4 regions of the Xanthocytophaga flava genome follow, and region 2 is predicted to be linked to each of the others. Evidence: riboswitches for the same ligand, from Rfam matches in the RefSeq annotation. Region 2 holds a riboswitch; each other region holds the start of a gene.
The links. A riboswitch is a leader RNA that binds a small molecule or an ion and turns the genes downstream of it on or off. The one in region 2 is predicted to bind cobalamin.

Region 1: linked by a shared signal. The riboswitch ahead of QNI15_RS09785 (TonB-dependent receptor) and the one ahead of QNI15_RS23345 (TonB-dependent receptor) in region 2 are both predicted to bind cobalamin.
Region 3: linked by a shared signal. The riboswitch ahead of QNI15_RS06250 (HoxN/HupN/NixA family nickel/cobalt transporter) and the one ahead of QNI15_RS23345 (TonB-dependent receptor) in region 2 are both predicted to bind cobalamin.
Region 4: linked by a shared signal. The riboswitch ahead of QNI15_RS09800 (ABC transporter substrate-binding protein) and the one ahead of QNI15_RS23345 (TonB-dependent receptor) in region 2 are both predicted to bind cobalamin.

The regions. Positions count from the first base shown of each region.
Region 1 covers NZ_JASJOR010000005.1:187,231-191,889, forward strand. Annotated here, with positions in the region: gene QNI15_RS09780 (cob(I)yrinic acid a,c-diamide adenosyltransferase) at 435-1,013, opposite strand; gene QNI15_RS09785 (TonB-dependent receptor) at 1,084-3,276, opposite strand; cobalamin riboswitch at 3,401-3,603, opposite strand; gene QNI15_RS09790 (ABC transporter ATP-binding protein) at 3,638-4,659, opposite strand, start outside.
Region 2 covers NZ_JASJOR010000017.1:149,194-153,852, forward strand. Annotated here, with positions in the region: gene QNI15_RS23325 (PadR family transcriptional regulator) at 1-322, opposite strand, end outside; gene QNI15_RS23330 (GNAT family N-acetyltransferase) at 494-967, opposite strand; gene QNI15_RS23335 (nucleotidyltransferase) at 1,083-1,835, shown strand; gene QNI15_RS23340 (metallophosphoesterase family protein) at 1,838-2,623, shown strand; cobalamin riboswitch at 2,938-3,124, shown strand; gene QNI15_RS23345 (TonB-dependent receptor) at 3,331-4,659, shown strand, end outside.
Region 3 covers NZ_JASJOR010000003.1:205,738-210,396, forward strand. Annotated here, with positions in the region: gene cobI (precorrin-2 C(20)-methyltransferase) at 1-65, opposite strand, end outside; gene QNI15_RS06240 (sirohydrochlorin chelatase) at 87-1,064, opposite strand; gene QNI15_RS06245 (NAD-dependent epimerase/dehydratase family protein) at 1,039-1,881, opposite strand; gene QNI15_RS06250 (HoxN/HupN/NixA family nickel/cobalt transporter) at 1,891-2,700, opposite strand; cobalamin riboswitch at 2,824-3,019, opposite strand; gene cbiB (adenosylcobinamide-phosphate synthase CbiB) at 3,039-4,010, opposite strand; gene QNI15_RS06260 (cobyrinate a,c-diamide synthase) at 4,031-4,659, opposite strand, start outside.
Region 4 covers NZ_JASJOR010000005.1:192,633-197,291, reverse strand. Annotated here, with positions in the region: gene QNI15_RS09810 (histidine kinase) at 1-1,186, opposite strand, end outside; gene QNI15_RS09805 (serine hydrolase) at 1,352-2,731, shown strand; cobalamin riboswitch at 2,827-3,035, shown strand; gene QNI15_RS09800 (ABC transporter substrate-binding protein) at 3,067-4,299, shown strand; gene QNI15_RS09795 (FecCD family ABC transporter permease) at 4,296-4,659, shown strand, end outside.

The DNA of each region.
Region 1 (4,659 bases), on a different contig from region 2:
TAGTGTGGATTCAACTATATTTTTTTACTATAACTTACTAGTAAAGTGCGCATTAACTTATATGAATGAAGTGAATTCATACATACTGTACGGGAATATTTATTGCATGAGAATGCAACAGTTTAGTGAAAACATCAGATAGATTTAGAGAATTGGATTCTCCTGATAATGCAAGTATGTCTACGCTTAGTTGATATAGGTATATCGAAGATGGGTTAGAAGTGTATAACTGCTTAATATGTTACCTGATATGTGAGTTTATTGGACACAAAGATATGAACAAAAGTATTGTTTTTTTCTCTTTCTGAAAAGAGAAAAAAACAATACAAAGAAAGAAATTCCAAAAGATATACTGAGGTCTGTCCAATTTGGAGAATTGTTCCGAATAAAAGGTGTCTTACAGAAATATATTCCTGTTGGACTTTTCCTGATCATTAGGCTTTATCTTTAAATCGTTTGTATAGGAATAATTGCCATTTTTCTTCTGCTACTCCTGCTTTGTCCATTTCAGCTCTGGCTAATGTAAAAAACAAGTCAGATAGCCGGTTGATATAGGCAGGTATTGCCTCATGTACCTCATCTGTTTTAATTAATGATGTGAGGCTACGTTCTCCACGACGCATCTGGGTCCGAACCATATGACACAAAGCGGAGATCTCATTACCACCTGGTAGTAAAAAATAGTCTGACGGGGAGGTCATCTTTGATTCTAACTCATCAATCCAGTTTTCACAAAACTCAGCGCCATCTTCAGGCATAGGATTCGTGTTTACTTTTTTGGTATCCGAAGGTCGGGCCAGATGTGACATCATATCCATCATATCTTTCTGAATTTTATGCAGATTTGCCTGCCACTCATGCTCAGAACCTAGTTTGACACGTAGTAAGCCAATGGTTGAATTAACTTCATCCAGTGTACCGATACATTCAACTCGGACATCGTCTTTGTCAACACGTTTGCCTCCGAAAAGTCCTGTAGTACCTTTGTCTCCTTTACGGGTATATATTTTCATGGTTTTGTGAAATTTAATAGTAAAGTTATAAGGGAATGGTTACCATTCTCTTATAACTTTACATTCTATATTAGAAGGTAAAACTGTAACGCAATGTGAAATTTCTGCCTGGCATATTGTAGCCTCGTTTTTCATAATAGTTTTCGTCTGTGATATTATTTACCAGCAGACTTACTGTGTGCTGATGGGCATAGATATAAGAGGCTGCCATATCAATCACCATAAAGACCGGATACTGAATTTCCGGATATAATAAATCATTATAGTCTGTATCCTTTCGATGACCGACATACCGTCCGTTGATCCGTAAGGAAGCACCTTTCATGTTATTGTATTCAATACCATAATTCATGGTAAGCGATGCTATATTGTAAATGTCTTTACGAGTTGTACTACCATCTGTACCTATGGTGACTTCCTTTGCATGAGAGATAGAGGTAGCGTTTGCAAATACACGGAATGAGTATGCATACTCTTTTAATGCTCCAAAGTCATAGGCTACCTCTGCTTCCAGACCGCGTATCTCACCTTTATTCGCATTTATATAGGTTGTTCGGGATTTGATTGTATCTCCATTGACCGTAAATTCAGGTGTTGTATAACGGGTAGTACGACTCGTAATACGATCTTGTACTACTGTAGAGAAATAGGTGATATCTGCTGTAAATCCAATAGCAGGTTTGATAAACCGGATTCCTGCATCCCAGGTAATGCTGTTTTCATTAGTCAGCTCTGGGTTACCTTGAGTAATGGCAACTGATTTGTTGCTGCCCAATTGAGAAAATCCCGCCACCTGATAGGCATCCGGAGTCACAAATGCACGGCCAATAGTAGCATGCACTTTCAACGGTTCGATAATCTGGTATTGTGCACCCAAACTTGGACTTAGAAAAGGATTGGTTTCATTGCCTGGCGTATAAGTAGTAAGAAGTGGAGTTGCTTTTACATCAAATGTAATTCTGTCAAACCGAAGGCCTGGTGTTACTGTCAGGCGGTTATTCAGGAAGAAAAACTGACCTTGTGCATAAATGGCTGTTGAGTGTAATGCATAGTTAGGACTGTAAGGTCTTGTTTCTGTCGTATCATTGGAATAGGAATGTGTTTGAATAGATACACTAGTATAGTCTATACCCAGAGTAAGTTGATGAATACCTAGTTTCAGTACATCTTTTACCTGTATTCCCTTCCAGGAAGATTGACTTTGGTAAGAACGATAAGGTGGTATTTTTACACCATTATTTTCGAGTGTATAATTATCAGATGTTTCCTGAGCAGTATATCCCTTTAGGCTAAGCTGGTGAATGCCCATTGTGCCAGCCAGACTTACTTCGCCATTTGCCCGACCAATGTCTTTGGTACTAGGCTGGGTATTTCCATATTCAATGTCACTAGGTGATTCTATACTATGTGCCAGAAAACGTTCTCCCCGAACATCCAGACGCCAGTTGGAAGTAAGCTGATAACCTGCCCGTAGCGAACCCGAATAATAACTCAGTTGTGTATAATCTCTGCGGATTCCATCACCACGGCTGTCATTGATTTCAGTAGCAGGTTGTTTTATATAATATTTGATGGCCGTACCTCCATGAAGTGCATTGCGCAACCAGTTGTCTTTTCCGGTTTTATAGTCATCATTGCGACTAAAGGATTGAAAAGACAAATCAAAGTCTAGCTTCTCTGTCAGATTGCCTCCCGTTTGACCACCAATACGTAAGGAACTATAGGAACCATATTCTGCCAAAAGAGAAGAGTGAATTTTATCTGTTGATTTTCGGGTAATGACATTCACCACACCACCCATTGCCTGAGCTCCATAGAGTGCAGAGGCTGGTCCTTTAAGTATTTCAATACGTTCAATACTACCCGGATCAATAGTTGCCAGGTTTACGGTACCTGCCGGGCGACCATCTACCAGCAAAAGTGTACGTTGATTGATGCCACTAAACTGAGGCCGAAATCCCCGTATACTTACACCTCCCAGCAAACCAGGATACTGTAATACACTGACTGAAGAGTTCTTCTTTACCAGATCTATAGCGTCTATAAAGGATGTTTGTTTAATATCCCTTTGGGAGATAATATCGATTTGCTGAGGGATTCGTTCTTTTTCTATAGAAGAACGGGTTGCCGTAACTACTGTTTCTTTTAATTGATAAGACCAGATAGAATCAGCTACCTGTTGTTGAGCAATACCTGATTGAACAGTTACAAGAAACAGAATAACAGCGAATATAAATAGAATAATAGATAGCCTTAAGTTCACAGTTCAATTTAATTAAATGAATAAAAACAATGAGCTGAACGCAAGGACAGGCATATCACTTCAATCTTAATAATAGATTGATGATGAGTACTATGCACTGTACTTTTCTCCCGAAAGCTCAGCGGGTATAAATCTCATCCAGGCAGGTCTTCTGGCTCTCCTGACTTTTGATTGTCTTCCCATCTGATAACAGACAGTGACATGGTATATCAAAAGCTTTGTAAACAGGATTACAGCAGCGGGGACTGCTCCGGATTTGCACCGGATTCCCTTTTAAGTCTACCTGATCAGATCGAAGAGGTAAACACCTGTATGTGAAAGCTAAACAAGCTTCTACTGGTATTTTTGATTTAAATTAGTATCAGGTAATTGTACTTATTTGTTTTTTCCATAGTTGAAGTGCAGCTAGCACTTCAGCCATAGAGTTGTATTTTACAGAAATTCCGTTCTGATAAAGAGTCCAGTCAGGTTGATTGTTAGTAAATAAAGCCTCTATTCTATATGCACTTGTCTGGTCTGTTTCGATACAAAAACCTTCCCGTTGTAGTGCGCGACGTGTCCAGAATACCAAATCCTTATGACCACTAAGTCCAATGACAGGACCCTGGCTATCGTTATGTAATACAAAGCTTCCTGTTGCTTGGTCAAAGTGAAGTCCTTTGCGGGCGAAGGCTGATTCAAAGGCTCCTTTGAGTACAAGGTCTTCAGGTGTACCCACCTCTAAGCTGCCATCAGGTAGTAAGATCCATACTTTGTCTGCTGCCTGTAATGCTAAGTCCAGCTCATGAGTGGAGAGCAGAATAGCTTTCTGGGTTTTCTTTGCCAGTTGATGCAGCAATTGCATCATTTCCACACGACTGGGTAGATCCAGATGGGCTGTTGGCTCATCCAACATAATCATGTCCGTATCCTGTGCCAAGGCACGGGCCAGCATCACTTTTTGGCGTTCCCCATCGCTCAGGTACTGAATAGAACGATGCTGGTAGGCTGTTATACCTATCACATCCATTGCTTCATATACTTTGGTCACATCCTTAGCTGTAAGAGTACCCAGCCAGCTTGTATAGGGGTAACGTCCCAATGCTACTAGTTCATAGACTGTCAGATTGCCTGTTCCTACCCGTTCTGTAAGTACCATACTTAGCTTTCGAGCTAAATCCTGGGGTTTTAAATCAGACAAGGGTAAATTGGTAATACTAATATAGCCTTCCAGCGCAGGATGTAAACCTGCAAGTGTACGCATCAGCGTAGACTTACCTGCCCCATTTGGGCCTAGCAGGCATACCAGCTCTCCCTGCCATAAGTTCAGCTGCAAAGGACCCGCTATTTTATATGTTTGTTCTTTAGATAGACGATAGCCAATTGACAAATCAACAGCAGTGA
Region 2 (4,659 bases):
TCAACGATACATTTGGAATGGCTTCCCATAAACCAGCCCGAATGTCTCTCATTTCAGCAAGGACCTGATGGGCATAGGAGGTTGTGGCATAGATACGTTTGCGTTTGCCTCCTCTCTTCTGAGTAGCTTCTCCAAATTCCGAAGTAAGGAATCCTTTTTCCTCCATACGTTTCAGTGCCGACTGGATAGAACCTACACTTAGCTTTTCCTTCAAACGTGTTTCCAGTTCCCGCTTAATCTCTACACCATAGGCATCCTCCTGCAGCGCAGCAACTGTAAGCAATACCAGTTCTTCAAACTCTCCCAGTTTTGTTTTCTTCATTAGTTCAATATTATTCGTGATTGCAGTAAATATAAATCAATTTATTTAATTCGCAATTGCAGTTAATATATTTTTTGTAGGTAATACCAGAACTCAAGGTAGTGAGTTAAATGAATGAGGAACAGAAGGTTATTCAAAACAGAAGTAAGCGCAGACAGATCAGTTGTTTACTTACAAGGAGGATATCTTTTTCCATTCAATACGTAAAGCCGACATCTTCTCTGATTCAAAACGAATCTCGGGTTGTATCACAAAACCGTTCTTCTCATAAAATGTCAGAGGCGAACAATAAGGCATTCCATTGGCTTTGCTATCCTTATTATGATCAATAACCCAGCCTAATAAGTGAGTTTCGTGTTCTTTGAGTGCATTCAGGAGTTTTTTTCCATATCCTTTCCCCTGAACAAACAAACTTATAAGAATCGCAAACCAGCGTTGCTCATCCCTTTTAAAGGTCGCAGCCCAGCCTATTATTTCTTCCTCTTCTCTGAGCAGAAAATGGGTTTTATCTTCCAGTCCATCCAAATATTTATCAAATTCAGCAATGGACGCATACTGGAGTTTTTGAGGATATTCCTCATTCCACAGTTTCAGGACACTTGCTTTTTGCAAATCTGTAATGCCCTTTTGTATGGTAATATGCATAAGAGTTGTTTTTACTTAGTAACTGACAATCAATACTGTGAGGCACACAATTTTAGCTTTGCTTTTCTAGATGCGAATAGCTTCGGGAGAAATATCAAAGATTAAATATATTCATATGGTTAAGTGTAAAGTTACTGAGGAAGAAAAAAGAACAGCAGAAAAATTCTACAAAGAAGCTCTTACTATGCTCAATGAAGCTGGATTATCCTATCTCGTAGGAGGAGCATTTGCTCTGCAACAGTATACAGGCATCTATCGTGACACCAAGGATCTGGATATATTCTGTAAAGCCAGTGAGTATCCTAAGATTCTCAAACACTTTTCCTCTATGGGATATCATACGGAAATTACCGATTCCCGATGGTTGGCTAAGGTGTACTTTCACGATGATTACTTTATGGATATTATATATAACACAGTAAATAATATTTGTACAGTAGATGATAGCTGGATGGAAAATTCGTATGCGGGAGAGTTTTGTGGTGTACCTGTTCAGTTTTTATCTGCAGAAGAATTATTCTGGTGTAAAATCTATGTACAAAACCGGGAGCGGTTTGATGGAGCTGACTTGAACCACCTGATTGTGCGTTATGGAGACCGTTTGAACTGGAACCGGGTGTGGATGCACCTGGAGATACACTGGCAGTTGCTTATGGCTCAGCTGCTTAGCTTCCAGTTTTGTTATCCGTCAAAAAGAGATCTGGTTCCCCATTGGTTAATGGAGGAGTTACTGGCAAAAGCCAAGGAACAGTATGATTTACCAACACCGCAACAAACGTTGTGTCTTGGGCCTCTCATTGATCAGACGCAGTATGATATTGACGTACGGGAATGGAATTATAAAACAATCACAATGAAAAGCATATAGATATGAATTTGAAAAGCAAACAAATCGCTGCTATTGGCGATATTCATATTAAAGCAACTGACCGTGGCAAATGGAAAGAATGCTTTCAGTCTGTATCAGAACAGGCATTTGCGCTGATTCTGTGTGGTGATTTGACAGATACCGGACAAGCCAGTGAGGCTGAGATCTTGCTTGAGGAACTGAGTGTTTGCTCTATTCCGGTGATAGCAGTACTGGGTAATCATGATTATCATGATAATCAACAGGATGAAATCAGACATGTTTTATGTAATAACAAGATTCATGTATTGGATGGAGAATCAGTGGTTATCAATGGAGTGGGATTTGCAGGTGTAAAAGGGTTTGGCGGGGGCTTTGACCGGTTTATGCTTCCCCGCTTTGGGGAAGAAATGAATAAAGCGTATGTGCAGGCGGCAGTGGAAGAATCCTTGAAACTGGATCAGGCATTGTATCGCCTGGAGGGAGATGATATTGATATACTAAAAGTGGCTGTATTACATTACTCTCCTATCAAAGAAACGGTGGTTGGCGAGCCTGAGGAGATTTTCCCTTTTCTTGGATCATCTTACTTAGCAGAACCGCTGGATCGCAGGGAAGTAACGGTTGCCTTTCATGGGCATGCTCATCATGGACACCTGGAAGGTGCCACCAAACAAGGTGTAAAGGTGTTCAATGTTGCCAAACCTGTATTACATAATGCGGGTTATACTAATCCTTTCTTCTTGTATGAATTACCACTTCAGGAAAAGGAGAACCAACCTGTAGAACATCTGATAGTAGCACCATGATGCTTGCTGGTCAGCTAATTCTGCATGTAATTGTTAGTAAACGATGAAACTTTCTCATCGTCCTAAATCTCATTTGAAACAAAAAAGACACTGATTAGAATTATAGGTTCAAATTAGTGTCTTTTCATTAATAAATCCATCTTGATTCTTGCTAAAATAATAATCCGTACCGGATACCAAAACCAGGGTTTATACCTTGCATAGCAAACAATCTTCTTATCCATGGAATTCCATGACAAAACAGGAATTAATCTAAACCTACATCCAAATCAGATAAATCACGTATATTCGCCCCCTTCATGTAAGTTCTTTACTTTATACCCTCTGGAAGAGGTTCTGCATAATGCCGATTAATAGGGAATCGTGTGAAAATCACGAACTGTCGCGCAACTGTAAGTAACCTTCAAAGCGTATACCCTTGTTTGTCCACTGTATCAATGATATGGGAAGGATGGTATACGTGTTACAAGTCAGGAGACCTGCCTTTTCCAGTATGACAATGCTTTCGCGGTTTGAAGCACGGTCAGGTGTGGTGTTTTCTGTTCTGAAATTTTTACAAACTATGGATCTGAGGCGGTTCACGTAGATGAACCTCATCATATGCATGCCTGTTTTCAGTCAGATCTCTCCCCTGTCTTTGATTTTATCCCTTGTTACATTGTGGAGTGTAAGAGCTTTTAACTATTCATCTTAACACAGTTAAAAGTATGCAAACACCTTATGGCTGCTATCCGCACACTGATAGCCAGAGCCACCTATTAACTGTCTATATACCGTCAGACAGAAAGAGTATTTTTGATGATGAGTCAACAAGTACCCATCAGATAGTAAAAGATCATGTCCTTGAGGCAAAAGTGGTAGGTAAAAACATTCCACCTGGAACCCAGACTGTTTCATCGGCTTTCGGTCTGTTCATCAATCAATTACTCTACCAAACCTCGACCTTGTATTTCTCTATGAATAAGTCCCTACAACAAAAGTTGCCTCTATTTTTTTGTCTATTATTTCTGCCTTTATGTATGCTGGCTCAATCTGAAAAGGGTAGTATTTCCGGATATATACAATCCGAAAATAAAGAACCACTCCCTAATATGACCATTGGCCTGGATGAAACGGCATATGGTACTACCAGCAGTGAAACGGGGCACTTTCTACTCAAAAATATACCTGCCGGAAAATATATATTATCCATTAGTGGCATTGGCTATCAGGCATTAAAACAAACTATTGTGGTAAACGCAGGACAAAGAATTTCGCTAAATTATCAGCTTAACAGCAAGACCAATGAGTTGTCGGAAATAGTGATTACATCCGACAGAAAATCCGGTTTCACGGCTATTACCAAACAGGCAATTCCCCTACGGGATATCCCGCTGACGACCTCTTCCGTTTCTGTAAAGACTATAGAACAGCGTGGAGCAGATGATCTGGGTGAGGCAATGAAGAATACTACAGGAGTGCGAGCGAATAATACGTATGGGGGATTTCAGCATTTTACTATCAGGGGATTCAGTAACTTTGTACTACTTGTAGATGGTGTCAGAGACGAAAGACACAACATCTCCACCAGTGCCCCTACAACGAATCTGGCTAATGTAGAAAGTATAGAAGTGTTAAAAGGTCCCGCTTCGGTTTTGTTTGGACATTCAGCGCTGGGAGGGATTATCAATATTGTTAGAAAGCGCCCAACAAAAGAATTTAAAGCGGAATTTTCAGCTACCTATGGAAGTTATAATACCCGCAGAATGAGAGCGGGAGCCTCCGGTTCTATCAGTAACCAGTTGCGGTATCGGGTTGACTTTGGGATGTCCGATACAGAAGGGTATCGATATTCTGGGTCTACTACAAACAATGCCTACCTGGCACTGGAATATACACCTACCAGTAAAGATTTGTTTTATCTGACAGTGGGTGTAAACAAAGACAACTATGATACGGACACAGGCATTCCTATGCTGGAAGGTAGTAAAAAAATACCTGGACTAGATGTCGATACGCGGTACAATGACCCTGCCGACTTTTTAAAACATACGCGT
Region 3 (4,659 bases), on a different contig from region 2:
TTTACTGTAATCAAATCCGGATCTCCTGGACCCAGTGAAACACCATATATCTTTCCTTTTTTCAATGAGTTAGTGTCGGTTTTTACTTAAATGCCCAGAATCTTTTTTACACCAGAGAGAATCCCTTTTTTCTCTGCAATTTTCTCATCCTCTTCAAAAAGGATTCCTTTTACTGCTAAGTGATGCCCAACCTGTTCTTTTCCTACCTCATTTTCAAAGCCAATAATCTGTGTACGGTATTTACACAACTGGCAGTTCATATTAGGACTTCCTTTTTCTGCTTCTGTAATGCGTTCACTTAAGGCTTCGAGCAACAGATCATCTGTTTCAAAGGAACTGGTATAGAGAAATTCTTTCTCTGAGGTGCTATTGAAGGTATCTATCTGTTCGTAAATTCGTTTTAAAAGTACTCCGGTAAAAAGAAAGATTGGAAGTACTACCACACGTTGGAAAGGCAAACGTTCCAGCAAAGGCAGGGTGTCTTTGAGCAAAGGTGTTGTTACACCAATATAGGCTGTAGTTCCAAATCCAAATCCCATCCCTTCCCATAACATACGCATAAGCTTTACCACATCTGAATTCGCATCTGGATCAGAGGTACCTCTTCCGACCACCAGCAGACAGGTTTCTTTGCGATCTGTTTGTGGATGCTGAGCTTCCAGAATTTCAATATTTTTCTTTGCCAGTTGGAGAATGGATGGAGTGATGCCTATATGACTGGCTAGCTTGATCGTTAAGCCTTCATATTGTTGTTGCAGGCTATTCATCTCATAAGGAATATCGTTCTTGGCATGCCCTCCGGCAAATAAAATGGCAGGCACAGCCGTAATTTCACGGACTCCTTCCAGATACATCCGCTCCACTGCCGCTGCATATACCGGATGAGAAAATTCCAGAAAGCCATAATCCACTATACGATCCGGATAACGGTGTTTAAGTAGTAACACCAGTTCCTTGAAGCCTTCAATGCCTTCTTTATCACGACTGCCGTGTCCACAAAGTAATATTCCTCTTTTCACTACTGACAGGTTAATAGATTTAGTATTTGTTGATGCTTTTTTCAATGGCTGAAATGGCCAGAATATCCGGATAGATAAATGTGTAATCTAACCTTTGTTTGATTTTGTCAGAACGGACGATTTTATAGCCTGTTGCTGTTTCGTCTGAAAATTCAGGCAAAGATAATCCATATACAGTTGCCTCTGTCATATAAAATTCTTTTCGTGTAGGATGGGTATCTGCACAGGCGTTCAATACCTCTCCCCATACATTTTTGTCAATAATTTTTTCAACTAGTTGGATACAATCATCTCGATGAATGAGATTCAATGGAGTGTGAGCATCTGTAACCAGCTTCTTTTTGTGTAGATAATGATGCGGCATTCTGTCATAGCCGATCAGCCCTCCAAACCGTAGACAGGTAGTTGAAAACTGACTTTGTAAAAGATCTTCTGACAGATGTAATGCTTTGCCACTTCCTCGTTCTGCTAATTGTGCTTCTCCCTCTGTCACTTCCCGATTGGTATCCCGATATACAGAAGTGGAACTAATAAATAAAATATGTTTCACAGATGATGTTTTCAAAACAGATACTAATTGCTGTATCTGAGCTGGATAATAGTGTTCAATGTCTTCTCTGCGAGATGGTGGAAAGCAGACAATCAAAATATCACAGGACAAAAATCCAGCAAGATCATCACATAAAATACGTTGATCTGTGATTTCAAGATGATAAGGAATAATATTTCGATGTTTTAATTTTTCTATATCAGCAGTTGTTGCGGTCGATCCTTTGATATGATAGCCTTTTTGTAAGAGATGTTCTGCCAGGGGTAATCCCAGCCAGCCACAACCAAGTATACTGATAGTCAATGAATTCATCTGATGAAATTAGTGGGCTGTTCTACTATGTATTTTGTATCGGATGTAAAGGTCGATATACAACAATGCGATCAAACCTATAAATATAAGTCCCACTACATTGTTTTGGAAATCATCAAGTTCCAGTGCAGGATTAACCATACAGCTTAATTTGTAGGCGGGAATTGCAAAACACATGAATGTAATCAATAGATTGAGTTTAAAGCGATGGTTGCGAATCCGTTTCTGATCAAACTTCTGGAGTAATTTGCTAAGATAAAGAGAGTCGAAAGTACCTGTAAGCATCAAACCTCCTGAAAATACACAACCTCCAATAACTGCATAAACCCATTGGTCAGAAGCAGAAACTGCATAGCCAAAAGCCGCTATCTGAGTAGAGGTATCAAAGATGAATCCGAATATAATTCCAGTCAAAATGATAGAGAATGGATTCAGATGGGAGGTAAGTGATGTAGGGAGTAACCATTTACGTAGACTAACTGTCTTTACCTCTTTTTTTTGAGTGAGATTAATGACATTGGAAATACCAATTATGACCAACATAATCAATGGAACCCATTCAATTAATAAGTTGAGAGATTCGGGTACTTCAAAACTGTTCCGCAGTAAGCTAAGGAATAAAGCAATTCCAGTAACCATAAGTCCATGACCGAATGTAAACAGAGTTCCTACCCAGCGAGCCCAACGGCTTTTGGTTTCATGAAGGCGGTAAGTAAATCCATCAATAACAGTAATGTGATCAGGGTCAAGTCCATGTCTCAAGCCTAATACGAAAAGTAAAAGTAATCCGGAAACATGATTCCCTGTAATTTCCAACATAAAGAGTAACAAATTTAGAGTGAACAGTAAGTCTGACTCCAAACCTGTAGGGATATAGAAACTAAGAGGGGATTGGGCACACAACGCCCATACATCTCTCTCTTCTGCTTTTTTCCCGAAGCAGGATGGATTGCACAAACGGCAGGTCTTCTGACTTGTTCAGCTTTTAACGCCTTCCCATGAAGATTTCACAGTGGCCAGAGATGTTAAAAACGAGTAAAATGAACTTACAGCAGCGGGTACTGTTCCGGACTTACACCGGATTCCCTTTTAATCTTTAGAAAATTATTCTGAAGAACCAGTTTGTGGTTGTAAAGATAGCTATCTGTTTTAGATTTTTACAAAAACCAGTGTATTTGTATATCCAATCTATTCAAAATATAATATGTAAGGCTAATAATAAGTAGAAATAGAAGTGTGGTTGCATGATTAATATAATAGATTCGATAGAATTCGTTATGGGTAATATCTCTGACAGTATGACCAATAAAAGGTTTTTCAACAAGTGTACCATGATAAACATTCGGGCCGCCAAATCTCGTATCCAAAATACCTGCTAATGCAGCTTCCGGATAGCCGGAGTTGGGACTGGCATGTTTATGACCATATTGGAAAATAAACTGAAGTCCACGTGTATTAAATGTCACCAGCACCATCAATAATGCAGTGAGTCGTGAAGGTATAAAGTTTACTATATCGTCCAGACGAGCTGCAACTTTTCCAAAGTAAAAATACTTGTCGTTTTTATAGCCAATCATAGAATCCAGTGTATTAATCATCTTGTATGTCATCATACCTGGAATTCCGGCTAATGCATAATAAAATAAAGGTGCAATTACACCATCGCTCAGATTTTCAGATAGTGTTTCGCAGACTGCAGTACGTATTTGGTTTGGATTCAGTTGACTTGTGTCTCTCCCCACAATCCACGACAAACGTTTACGACCTGCTTCCAACCCCTTTGTATTGAGTTGATCAAAAACTTCTTTTCCCTCCTGTAAAAGGCTTTTATTGGCAAGACCATAAAAAAGAAATACTGAAGAGAAGATGTAATAGAGTACAGGGTGTATAGAATAAAGGAGTTTTATCACCCAATAAAAAAACAAAAATGTGCTTACACATAGGGTAGTTGTTAGGAGTGTCCCTTTTACTAATCGAAAGGAGTTTGTATTGAGAAGTTTTTCTCCATGAGAAATCAGATTGCCAAAGAATCGAATAGGATGCGGAAGCCATCGTGGATCGCCAAGACATAAGTCAAGCAAATAGCCAATCCACAAAGGAATTAGAACTACTAAATAGAAGGGTGACATGTAAAATTATTCTGTATAAGTCAATGAGTATAAAGATTCTTGATGCCTACCAGATCATAGAGCAAACTACAATCCTCTCCCCAATAAAAATGAATATAGGAAGCAAGTACATTATTTTTTCTATATACAGGTACATCTATATCTCTCTGACGTGCTGTTTTGACCTGAACATCTGTTGTACTTTCATTGGCTGTAGTCATTATTGAGTAATGGAATTCATGTCCTTTGTATATATTATCATTATGGTATATAGATCGATATCCTAACGAAAGTTTTGCATGCTGCATAGATGTAGTAATATCCAGAAACCCAGTCATCGGATATTCTTTGCCTTCTGCATTACTAATAGCTTTGCCCAGATACATCATACCTCCACATTCTGCCAATACATAACCGTTATTTTGACAATAAGCCAATAAAGCATTTCTTAAAGATATGTTTTCTGATAGCTCTTTTAAATGTAGTTCCGGATAACCTCCAGGCAGATAGATCAAATCTGCTTCAGGTAGAATGGTATCACGTAATGGGCTAAAAAAAGTGACTTGTCCTAATCGCTTTAGGACTTCAAGATTTTCCGGATAGGTGAAATTAAAAGCTTCATCTTGTGCAACTGCTATTTTTAGAGAAGCTGTATTGGGAGTATGGGCAG
Region 4 (4,659 bases), on a different contig from region 2:
AGGTTAGTGTGTTCATCAGAAAGTGAGGTTGAATATGCTTTCTCAATAATTCATTTTTTAATCTCTCCGAAAGCAACAACGACGACTCATACGCTTTTTCCTGTTCACGGGTACGTACAGCCATTAGGTACAACATACACAAAACAATCAATACAAAACTTACAAACAGACTGATATCATAATATACAAGAATATGTACCACAAGACTTGCCAATAAACCTACGAGTACAATCAAAGCTTCTTTGAAATGCTTTTGGAGTGAAACTACAGTTATACCAACGGAAAAAATCCACATAGAGAAACTAAGTAACTGGGCTGTCAAATCATAATGACCATAGTAAAATATGTAGATACCAAGCAGGCAGGCTCCCATAACAGATAAAAAGACAGACTTTTTAGGTAATGTAAACTGTATGGCAAAGTACCAGGGTATCAAAAAAGCGATAATAAGTGTCAGGATACCTATAACTTCCAGTCGCGTATAAAAATGTGTGTAAGGAATATCTATATAGAATTTCAGGTATTCCAGCATCAGCAATGCACAAAAAAGAAAGCAAACCACACCAAACATCAATACCACATATCTCTTTCGGTTTTGGCTATATAAAAACAGGTAATACAATGATGTCATAAGAAATGCGCCAGCCAGCATACACATAAAGGAGGTTTGCAATAAAGGTGATCGTATCAGAGAGGTATAGTCGGTAATTCGAGCACTAACTCGTCGGTAGTTATCACTTATATATGCCTGTGACATACGCAAAGCTAGTGTATGTGTACCAGTCACTACTGCAGAATCAGGAAGCAGATAATAACTGTCGACAATTCCAGGTATTTCCTGATTCAGACTATCCTGTACAATACCATTCTTTCCTATTAGTTTTCCATCCCAATAACACTCAAATGCCCCAAATGAATGAATAGCAAGCCCTAGATGATCTGTAGATGGCTGAGGCAGTGTAACAGCAATTCTTATCCAAAATACTTTATCTTTTGTATCACCTCTTTGCAACATCCAGTGGCTATCATTATAGTTTGTAGCAGCCCATTGAAGGTTATCACCTATCTGAAACCGTGGTTTGGAAATTAGTGGTTCAGTAGACAGATTGGCAACAGATTGAGACTGGCAGGAAGATAAAAAAGTAATACAGACAAAATACCAGCTCCATATATACAGTTGCTTCATATGAGGTTTTAATTTCCTAAAGGTAAAACGAATATGTATATACTAGAAACTGAACTCAAGTCATTCACAAGAATATAGAGCAGTTTAGCTAGTTTTCCATCACAAAGCATATCCTTGTTTATACTATTGCAAAAAACTACTATCCCCAGGCAATCTGTGTAAACTATGAAATCTATCTTCATTTTTGTATTTGTACTTCTTATTACCTGTAGCTATGCACAGACAGATAAGATCAAACGCATTGACTCACTGTTACAAGCTGCAAACCAACGCGGAATCTTTAATGGCAATGCACTGGTAGCTCAAAAAGGCAAGATTATCTATCTGTCTTCGTTTGGCTACGCTGATGCGGCAAAAAGCAAAATGCTTACTCCTTCTATGCGCTTTGACATAGGTTCTATCTCGAAAGAGTTTAATGGAGTAAGTATCATGATTTTAAAAGAAAAAGGAAAGCTAAAGCTGGAGGACAAAGTATCAAAATATGTTACCTTTCTTCCATCCTGGGCTGATAAGATTCAGATAAAACATTTGATTCAGTATACGAGTGGCTTACCTGCGTCCAATGCAAGTTCCGAAGAAGAGGTTCGCACCTTTCTGACTCAGCTGCCTAAACTGGAATTTGAACCAGGTACTGCTTTTATTTATAGTTACCTCAATGTGTATCTGCAACGCTGGATCATTGAAAAGATCTCTGGACTCTCTTATACGGAATTTGTAAAGAAATACATTTTCAAACCCTGTAAAATGTCCCAAACAGTTATTGACGCCTATACTGTCGATGTAACTACAGCACGTCCGTTTGATAACAATTTTGTAGAGCCTGCCAACTTTACTCAAAGCCTTACCGGATGGCTTAGATTACCCGTAGAAGATCTTTACAAATGGACAACTTGTCTGCATTCCTATCAACTCATTTCTGAAACTTCTTTTAAGGAACTGGCAGAAAGCTTTGGAGATAATGAAACCAGTCTCGGCAGCACTGAATTTGAAAACCAACAACTGACCTGGCATCAGCATCATGGTTCCAATTTTAACTATGAGGCTTTGATGTCCTGCAATGTAAAAGAAGGCATCACCATTATTCTGATGACCAACAATCAGAACTTTAAAGTATATCCACTGAAAGATGCTATCTATGCTATTTTACATGACAAACCCTATTCTCTACCCAAAAAATCAGTATATCTGGACCTACGGGAAAAGGTTCTAAAGGATTTTGAACAGGGGCTGGCTTTTTATCGTCATATTCGGGAAACACAACAAGACATCTATGACTTTTCATTTGAGATTGGCGATCTCATCAGCACGGGCAAATACCTGATGCGAAGACAAAAATTTGATGAAGCAATCCGTATTTTCCAACTAAGTTTGTTATTGAACGGCAAGCCTGAGGATACGTCCTATAACTATGAACTTATAGGTGAATGTTATATGCGAAAGGGACTCCCCCAAATGGCAATCCTTTTCTATACCAAAGCAACAGAGACAAATCCTCAGAATAAAAATGCTTGGGGAATGCGAGATAAACTGTTAAGTCAGTTGTAAAACTTATCTTATATAGATCTCCACTACCAGCCTGATGTTCATACTTATAACATCGGGCTTTTTTGTTTCTCTCACCAAATCCATAAAATTTTCTTAGCTTTGCCATTCCTGAAGGTAGTAAGCGATACAACTCGTAGTGTTTACTTTAAAAGGGAATCCGGTGTAAATCCGGAACAGTCTCCGCTGCTGTAACCCCGTCCTATCCGAGACTGACAAGTTGCTATTCCACTGTTCATTTTTACATTGAGCGGGAAGGAGTCAGATCTGGGGAAGTCAGAAGACCTGCCTGTTGGGGTTTCATACTTATCGCTTTCGGAAGAAAGGCGCATGTATTCATGAAAACAAAAAAAAACCTAACCCGAAGCAGCCACAAAAGGATTTTGTCGCTGCCTTCACTGGTTCGCTGTTCATCTTGGATAGTAGCTCTCTACTGTCTGACTGGAATACTGACCAGTTGCCGTTCCTCATCCAAATCAGATTCCGCAGAAGAAACCACTGCTATCCAGCAAAACTATTTTCCGGATAAAGTTGAGATTGAGTATGCCAAAGGATTTACCATCCAATACTTCAACCATTATAAGATAGTGCATATCTTCAATCCTTTTGAAGCAAAAGGAGATACAGCACGTTACCTTTTACTACAACGTGGCACCCCACGTCCCGCAGGCTATGATCTGTATCAGAAAATTGAGATCCCTGTCCGTAATCTGGTTGGCATGTCGTCTATGCACGTAGGTCTGGTTAGCTTTCTTGATGCCCAGAATACATTAATCGGGTTGGGCAATTTGAAATATGTTTCCTCCCCAGAAGTACTCAAACGAATTGCCAAAGGAGAAATCACAGAAGTTGGCAACGATCAAGCAATCAATGAAGAAAAGCTGATTACGATGCATCCTGACCTGGTTATGACAGTGGGAAGCGCAACAGCCCGGATGGATCACTATAAAACCCTTACAGATGCAGGCCTTCCTGTGCTGATTAATTCTGAATGGGTAGAAACTACTCCATTGGCACGTGCTGAATGGGTGAAGTTAATGGCAGCCTTACTCAACAAAGAAGCACTTGCAAATGAAAAGTTTGTAAAAATTGCGCAAGAGTATAAACGATTGTCGGACCTAACCCGCAATGTGAAACATAAGCCAAGTATCATTACTGGTATGACATACAAGGACACCTGGTTTCTTCCGGATGGAGATAGCTACATGGCTCACTTTTTTGAAGATGCGGGCACAGATTATCATTGGCGAAATGAGAAAACTACAGGTAGCCTGCCTCTCAGTTTTGAAGCTGTGTATCCAATAGCACTGGAAGCTGAATACTGGCTCAATGTAGGATTCATTGATACCAAACAGGATATTCTGGCCAAAGACAAACGATATGGGGACTTTATCTCCTTCAAAACAGGTAAAGTATATAATTATAACAAACGGACCAATGAACAGGGAGCTAACGACTACTGGGAGTCTGGCGCGGTAAGTCCTCACCTGATACTAGCAGATATGATTAAGATACTTCATCCGGAATTACTGCCTGATCACGAACTGGTGTATTACAAACAGGTACAATGATTTCCCAAAATACTGAGGCTGGCCGTACTATGTCCAAATCCCATTCCTCCTTCCGAAAGATCGTGGTGAGTTCATTAATTTTTCTCATCATTACAGGCTTTCTGCTGGATATTATGCTGGGTTCTGTATCTATTCCTTTTCGGGAGGTAGTACGTATTCTATTTGAGCAGACATCCGAACAAACAGCCTGGCTTTATATTGTTCAGAAAATTCGTATTCCCAAAGCCATTACAGCTGTATTGGTTGGATGTGGTCTATCTGTAAGTGGCCTGCAAATGCAGACATTGTTTCGCAATCCACTGGCAGGCCCTTCAGAACTAGGTATCACAGCAGGAGCAGCACTAGGTGTAGCAGTAGTAA